DNA from 2 places in the Nostoc sp. DedQUE12b genome. Region 1 is predicted to be linked to the other one. Evidence: riboswitches for the same ligand, from Rfam matches in the RefSeq annotation. Region 1 holds a riboswitch; the other holds the start of a gene.
The links. A riboswitch is a leader RNA that binds a small molecule or an ion and turns the genes downstream of it on or off. The one in region 1 is predicted to bind cobalamin.
Positions count from the first base shown of each region.

Region 2: linked by a shared signal. The riboswitch ahead of RMY16_RS16290 (TonB-dependent receptor) and the one ahead of RMY16_RS31105 (energy-coupling factor ABC transporter permease) in region 1 are both predicted to bind cobalamin.

Region 1 is NZ_JAVRCI010000119.1:7,565-11,766, forward strand. Features, by position in the region: gene dnaB (replicative DNA helicase) at 1-736, shown strand, start outside; gene RMY16_RS31095 (hypothetical protein) at 699-1,202, shown strand; gene RMY16_RS31100 (hypothetical protein) at 1,338-1,490, opposite strand; gene RMY16_RS33230 (PepSY domain-containing protein) at 1,494-1,631, opposite strand; cobalamin riboswitch at 1,800-1,940, shown strand; gene RMY16_RS31105 (energy-coupling factor ABC transporter permease) at 1,966-2,739, shown strand; gene RMY16_RS31110 (energy-coupling factor ABC transporter substrate-binding protein) at 2,726-3,028, shown strand; gene cbiQ (cobalt ECF transporter T component CbiQ) at 3,025-3,837, shown strand; gene RMY16_RS31120 (ABC transporter ATP-binding protein) at 3,812-4,202, shown strand, end outside.
Region 2 is NZ_JAVRCI010000029.1:70,409-74,610, reverse strand. Features, by position in the region: gene RMY16_RS16290 (TonB-dependent receptor) at 1-1,826, opposite strand, end outside; cobalamin riboswitch at 2,135-2,285, opposite strand; gene RMY16_RS16285 (hypothetical protein) at 2,574-3,029, opposite strand; gene RMY16_RS16280 (class I SAM-dependent methyltransferase) at 3,036-3,896, opposite strand; gene RMY16_RS16275 (ubiquinol-cytochrome c reductase iron-sulfur subunit) at 4,066-4,202, opposite strand, start outside.

The sequences.
Region 1 (4,202 bases):
CCAGATCGCCTTGTTTTTGGCTTTCCAAATGATACTGTTTCATGAGCTACCTGTGGTCATCTTCTCCTTGGAGATGACAAAGAAACAATTGGAGTACAGGCTGTGGAGTTTAATTAGTGTTAGCAACGCCTATAAGCATTTAGAGTTAACGCCACTAAAAAGCGATCGCATCCGCAGACATCGCTCAGGTAATAAACCCCTAGCAGACTGGGAATTTACAAGCATTGCCAAAATCGTTGGTATTGCTTCAGAACTGCCGCTTTATATGAATGACTCAAGAGGTATTACCGTTTCTAGAATTGCTTCCGAATGCCGTCAAATTAAGGCCAAAGAAGGAAAGCTAGGGTTAGTTGTAGTCGATTACCTGCAAATGATGGCAGAGGATTCTGGGGGCAACCGCAGTTATGAACTAGGTGACGTGGCACGGGGACTTTACAAAATGGCTGGGGAAATAGAAGTTCCTGTGTTGGCACTTTCTCAAATTTCTAGAGGAGTTGAGGGCAGACAGAATAAGCGCCCAATGATGAGCGACCTTAGCCAATCGGGAATTTTAGAAATGGTGGCAGACAATATTATTCTCACTTACCGAGATGAGTACTACAACCCAGACACTACAGACCAAGGAATATTAAAGCTCATCATGGCTAAGGCACGGCACGGTGAAACAGGCACAGCAACGGTGTTTTTTGACAAGTCCTATGGAATTATCCAGAATTTGCGCTCCGAAAATATCTGAGTCCTCAAACTCCTGTCGAAACCATCCACCTCATTTAGAGGAATTTTTACTGGGGGGTATTGATAATAGCCCTAGTAAAAAGCTTGAAAAAATAGAGATATCCCCAAGTATTGACAACCCTAGTAAAAAGCGCAGAAATTGGGGTGAGGGTAACGGCACTATTCATTGGCGCACCATTACTAGGGGTGGAAAGGACTACCCCCAAGCTTACTATCATTGGCAGGAAAAAGGTACAAAGAAGACCAAGTACATTCCCAAACATTTACTGGGGGTTATTCAAGAAGCAGAGTTCAAGAAGCGCCCAATTATAGAAATTTTGGCATTACTGGGTGTTGTGCCTCCATTTAGTGGAAAACCATTACTCTTCACGGCAAAGATTATCCCCAAGCTTGGTATCACTATGAGTTTTGGAAAGATGGCGATCGCCTCCTTAAAAAGTGCAAGTATATTCCAAAACGACTATTAGTGAAAATAGAGAAGCTAGAAGCAGATAAAGCCCCAGTTAAAGATATTTTGTCAGTATTGCAACTCAAATTATAGAAAAATCATTACCTCAGAAAAGCTGTGCAAATCGTAAATTCTGGATAAGTCTACTACAGGTTTACAATATCCCGTCCAACTCGATTGCTTGGATAACCTTTTGGCGCAAGTCGTAACTATAGAGAAAACCAATTAGCAGCACGCCATAAAATCCAGAAACGGCGTGCAAGTCTCGCCATAATCGCTGATTCTGACTCCATACTCGTGGAATCAATGTTCATAAAAGGGTTCCTTTGTTGCCTCGCAACCACAAATACAATCCCGTAAGCACCACGAGTCCCCAGCAGGCAGCAAGCTCTACTAGGTAATCCCCTACTTTTCCCATTATCAGTTCGCTGTGAATCTTACGAGCGATCGCCTAGAGATTATTATTTTCGTCACGCTCCCTTAAGATTTCTCCCGTGTAAGGGTGAAAAAAGGCAGTCAATGTCCGCTCATCTGAAGTTGTTAACGTCATTTCTGCACTGCAATCTACGCTTTGTGAATACCTGATAAAAAATCGCTGTTCAAAATTGGTAATAGTGATATAGTTACTCCAATCGGTTCTGATGGGGAGCAGCCATCGGACGCAAGAGGGAAAGTCCGGTGCAAATCCGGCGCTGTCCCGCAACTGTAAACCAAAATTAGGTAAGTCAGGATGCCCGCCGGTTAGAATCAATTCGTTTACATAAATCTGCGAGGTACAGATTATGAAAAGAAAACAGGCGTTAGTCAGTCTAACCCTGATGGGAGTTATCAGTTTTTATCTAGTAGTTGGTTTACCCAAACCCGCCTACGCCATGCATATTATGGAAGGTTTTTTACCAGTGCAGTGGGCAGTTTTTTGGTGGGTTGTGGCATTACCGTTTTTTCTATTAGGATTGCGTAGTCTGACTCGCATTACCCAAGCTAACCCACAGCTAAAACTACTACTAGGCTTGGCTGGTGCTTTCACTTTCGTGCTGTCAGCGTTAAAAATCCCTTCTGTCACAGGTAGCTGTTCTCATCCTACGGGGACAGGGTTAGGTGCGGTGCTATTTGGACCGCTTACTATGTCGGTTTTGGGTAGTTTAGTGTTATTGTTTCAAGCTTTATTACTAGCGCATGGTGGCTTGACGACGCTGGGGGCAAATGCTTTTTCGATGGCGATCGCCGGCCCATTTGTAGCTTACTGGATATATAATTTGACAATCAAGTTGGGTGGTAAAGAAAAAATTGCGATATTTCTAGCAGCTGCGATCGCAGATTTACTCACCTACGTTATCACTTCTATCCAACTTGCCCTAGCTTTTCCTGCACCTGTTGGTGGGTTTATCGCTTCATTTGCCAAGTTCGCCGGTATTTTCGCCATTACTCAAGTCCCCTTAGCAATTAGTGAAGGATTGCTAACTGTATTGGTGTGGAATTGGCTGCAATCTTATAATCCTCAAGAATTGGAACTATTGCAATTAATCAAACGAGGAAGTGGCAATGAATCAGTCTAAAAAAGGGTTGAGTAACTGGCTATTAGTAGTAGCTGTATTAGCTTTAGCAGTTGCACCGTTAATATTTGTACGCGGTGGTGAATTTGCTGGTTCTGATGACAAAGCCGAAAAAGCAATTACGGAAATACAACCTGGATATAAACCCTGGTTTAAATCGTTTTTTGAACCCGCTAGTGGAGAAATAGAAAGCTTATTATTTGCCTCACAAGCAGCTTTGGGTGCAGGAGTAGTTGGTTATGCAATTGGGTTATATAAAGGACGTTCCCAACAACAAAAACGTGAAGAATGAGCTTGCAAATAGATACGTTAGCTTACACTAATCGACTGCGAAGATTGCCACCGGAACACAAACTGATTTTTGCATTTACTACCCTTGCTATTTCCCTTGCTACCCATCCGCTAGTGCAAATTTTGATCACGCTTTGGATGAGTACTTGGACAGTTATTTATGCAAGAATTCCGGCTGGAGTTTATTTTCGATTGTTAATGTTCACCATAGTTTTTTGTTTGACAAGTTTACCAGCCCTAATGGTGAATGGAGTTGCGATTCCTGATTTACAAAGCGTCAAATTAGATTCGTGGTATGGACTAACTCTCGGACACTTCTATATTTATATCAGTCATAGTGGCAGTATCCAAGCATTGGGAATTTTAACTAGAGCATTAGCCTCTGTTTCTTGCTTATATTTTCTGATGTTAACTGTCCCTTTCACAGAAATATTACAAACTCTGCGTTACTTGCGATTTCCAGTACTTTTAACCGATTTATTATTACTAATGTATCGGTTTATTTTCATCCTGCTGAACACAGCTAGTGAATTGTGGACAGCACAAAATTCCCGTGGTGGCTACCGCACTCTTGCTATTAGCATGAAAAGTTTAGCAATACTAATCGGACAACTATTACAGCGAACCTTACAACGATATAATCAGTTCTCTCTCGGACTGGAAGCACGGGGTTTTATCAGTGAATTTCGAGTTTGGCATCCCCGCCGCTATCGTCCTCAATTACGGTATATCATCGAAGCCATTTTCGGTTGTGTAGTATTAATAGGATTAGATTTTTGGCGAAATGCAGGAATATTTACTCGAATTTGAGCAGATATATTACACTTATTCAGGCGCACAACAATCAGCTTTGAATGGTCTAACATTGAAGATTCCATCAGGTAAAAGGTGTGCGTTAATTGGTCAAAATGGTTGTGGTAAAACGACACTGTTCTTACTAGCTAATGGTTTATATAAACCTGATTCTGGTATTGTACGTTGGCGTGGTGAACCGTTAAATTATAACCGAAATTATCTTGGGAAATTAAGGCAGAAGGTCGGATTAGTATTTCAAGATCCAGAACAACAATTAGTAGCTTCTACTGTTGAGGAAGATATATCTTACGGTTTGTGTAATTTGGGTCTTCCAGTACCCGAAATTCAAGACCGAGTAGAGCAAGCATTAGTTGAATTTG
Region 2 (4,202 bases), on a different contig from region 1:
TTATCAACTTCGGTAGAGTTTGTACTTTTTAAAATCTGCGGTTCGTTTGCTGTGTAACCAACAAAGGCGTAGACATTCTTAGCTAGCTGCAAATTCAAAACTGCTTCAATTCCTGTAGTGCGAACCTTACCAATATTTTCATAAGTAGCTACCGGAACAGCAAAGTTATAAGCGATTAAATCTGATATTGTGTTGTTGAAATATGTCAAGCGCAACAGACCAAAATTGCCTAATTTTTGGTCAATTCCGATATCATAACTATCGCCTTTTTCTGGACGAAGATTAGGATTACCAACGTAAGTACCACCATTTGCATATAAGCTGAAAAGATTCGGCGCACGGAAATTCTTGATATAATTAGCTCTCAGGGTGGTAGAATCTGTAAGTACAAATTTTGTTCCGATACTCGGTGATGTAAAAGAGCCATTTGTCAGGCTACTAAAATCCTGGCGTAAACCTAAGTTGGCAGTGAAACTAGGGGTAAAGTTAATTTCATATCTAGCAAATAGCGCTCCTTGACTAATACTATCGTCGTAAGTGACTGTTTTTGTATCAACAGAAAAGTCGAATGTACTGTTAGTAGCTGAGACATTGCGGTAATCAAAGCCGTAAACTAAAGTTTGATTATCAGCAAATTTCCAACTGTGTTGTGCTTGCAATCCATAAGAAGCTTGCCTGTTATCATATCGTGCTTGGGATGAATTGCGACTATCAAAACGAGTGTTGAGGAAATCTGCATAAACTCTTGCTGTTAGCAGCGAATGATTCCCACTTCCTAATTTTGAGTTCCAGGTTAAATCAGTGAGAACTTGGTCTGTGTATTTGCGATCGCTATCAGTCAACGAGTTAAAATAACCTTGACCAAATAATGGTTCGGGAATGGGGACTCCTCCTGGTACTCCTTGGTCTTTACCTAAATACAGAGTAGAGAGGGTAAGGGTATTACGAGAACCTAAATCCGCCTTCAACTTGATATTAAAGTTGTTGTAGAGAACATCATTATTTTCTCTAGTTCCCTCAAAGTTAGCTTCTGGGATGGAAAAAGGGTAGTTATTTTCTGCTTGGGTACGGTTATAACCTACAACCCAACCAATATTTCCTATTTTTCCGCTACTATTGATAGTCTGCTGATTTAACCCATACGCGCCAAAATTAACACCTGCTTGTGTCGTCACTTTTTCTGTAGGACGACGAGTGATAATATTAATCACCCCACCGATAGCATCAGAACCATAAAGAGTAGAACCACCACCTGGTAATACTTCAACTCTTTCAACAATATTGGTAGTAAATTCTGAAAGGTCAAAACCACCAGAACCAAGTTCGTTAATTGGTCTACCATCAAGCAAAATCAAGACTTGTGCAGAGTTAGAACCTCGGATAAATTGACCGCTTAAAGCGTTTACTTCTGTGCCAACTGTACCATCAGGCAAGATACCAGGAAGGAATTTTAGTGCTTCTCTGACAGTTTTTGCACCCTGCGCTTCCATTTCTTCGCCAGTAATCACGTAAACCGGACGGGTGGAATCTTTCACTGTCCCTTCACGACGAAAGGGTGAGTAAACAGGTTCATTGAGTAACTTATCGATGACTGTTAGTTCAATATCTGGTTCTTTTTCTTCTATGGATGTTGGGGTATTTTCAGGTGTTATTTGTGCAACTGGTTGTAAGTCTCTTGCAGTACCTTCGTACTTAGGAGACTCAGATATTTGTGCAACTTGATTAGCAATAGCTACACCTCCTCCACAGACCAACTCATAAATTGCGGTAAAAACGAAGATTTTTGAGAAAAACTCACAACAAGTAACGACACGGGAAGTGGACATGAAACTCCTCGTTTTCAGTAAATGCAGATATTGATTTGTGCTATTGAGTTTTGAGATTTAGGCTGAAATTAGCTTGTTGAAATGCATTGCTGTACCTAAATCATCCTGGATACTATTTGGATGACAAAAAAGACTCTGTGGTATTTCTGATGGATACCCAAATTCCTATAGGACAATCCAAAACTGAGTGTCGTTACTAACAGCGAAGCGAAGTAGTAACACTTGCAGAGGGTACTTTCTTAAGTCGATATCTGTACCCATGAAATAATTTAACTATGTGTATCATCTGTACCTCGCAGATAAATGTTTTGTGTCTAGAGTGAGTCGGCGGGCATTCTGACTTAGAGATACGTTATGTTCGTCTCATTACAGCTGCGGGACAGCGCCGGATTTACACCGAACTTTCCCCCTTGCGCCTGATGGCTGCTCCCCATCAGAACCGACATTTATGTGTCACATTACCATAGTTGCTCTCTATATGTAAATTCAGTCGATAATAATTTTGATTTTCCATATCACTTACTGAATTTTAATTATACTTTTGCTACTGCTAAAATCCATAAAAGAAATCCCCTAACTATCAGTAGAGGGGAAGGATAATTTTCGTACATCGTAGATTGAATTTTGTCAAGTGTCTTACGTTTCTAAGAGGTAGTTTAACGCTTTAACTTTGCTATTAAAGCTCTATACGTAGCAATTGAAAAAAACGGTAAAAACAGAAAGCTTGTTTTTAATTTTGGATGAGTTTCATTGTGTTTTTGTTCTTGTTAAAAGGGTGTATTGAGGTTGAAATTCTGCCCATTCTTTGCATACAGTTTGATAACATTGCGGTGGTGTAATTGGTAAATTAGTTAAATATAAAAAAGCAGCTTGATTACCGTATTGCAACAAAAATACAACATCTTTTTGAGGATTATATTTATCTACAGCTTCGAGAATATGTGCATTCATGAAGTGTCTTTGCAGCAGTACGGTATCGGGTGCTGCTAACCAAGCATTTAAGAAAGCTGCGAGATTTTTACGCGGGATAAAATGGGCTTTAAATGTTTCACCAGCACTACTTAAATGCGGAGAATTGGTACTGCAAATTACAACACCACGTTCTCCTCCTAAATAGCCAACCCAAGCGTTGTACCCGATTGCTAATAAATTAGTGGCGATAAAAGTTTGTTGCCAATCTTGAGTGTTTATTTCTGTGGTCATCTTCAATTAAACTCCTTTAGATAACTGCCAAAGTTGGATAGAATAACACAGATGGTTTTCAAAAATATCGCGTGCTGCTAACCCTTCAGCAATTGGCTTTTCTAGCCAACGCTTAAATGCCCAACATCCGAGTGAGTATAGTGGTGGAAGTGCGATCGCTACGACATCTGCAATATATTTAACTGTAGTCAGTCCAAAAGTACAGAATTTCTCAACACACAAATCAATCGTTGGCGCAATATGGGTGGAGATGTCCTCAGTCTTGACTAACTCGAACCCAGCTTTTATTAAAGCTGCTTGGAGTTCACTGGCGACATGACAATTGGAAAAGATACCCTTTTGGTATTCAGCATGAGAACGCATCATATCGGCAAGCAGCAGGTAGCCACCACTATCCAGTAAACGAGCTGCACCTTCGGCTAAATCGTCAACAGCAATATATTGGCTGCTTTCGCTGAACAGAACTAGATCGTAGGAGTTTGAGGCGTGAAAATCTTCAAATCTGGTTAAATAGAAAGGTACTTGAGAGTTGGTATTCTTGATAAACTTTTCTTGCTGGAGTGTGTCAGGTGCTAGTCCCTCAACAATGAAACCGCGATCGCGTAAATACACTGCATTCCCACCAATCCCGCAGCCGACATCCAGCACAGTTTTTACACCCTCTGGAATAAAACTAAAAAGCTTGGCTGCATAAGCTTCTTGAGCCGCATGCAGACGAGTTAGAGTCAATTCCTCACCCACAGTAGGTAGTGGCTCCCAATACCCGTAATGGAGATAGGAGGAATTTGTAAGTCCCATGTAATAATCTATCGCCGCATTTTGGTAACGAGTCGCTTTGGGAATATTTATTAGTTTTGGTTTTTGCATTTATAAATTGGTAGAAACAGTGACAAATTCATGCTTAATATTCCCAGCAATATCAGTGTGTTAATTTTGTCGTTTGATTAACTATGGTATTACTACTTGCAAATTACCACATAATAATTTTAGTGAACACTTAAAGCCCCAAATCAAGCCTGAGATTATTAATTACAAATTATGAATTACGTTTCACAATAACTAAATTGCCTTCTATTTTTGTCTCGTAATTTGATAGTGGTTTTGTAGCTGGCCCCATTTGTACATTGCCATTGGCAGCAAATTCGGAAGCATGACAAGGGCATAAAAATATCT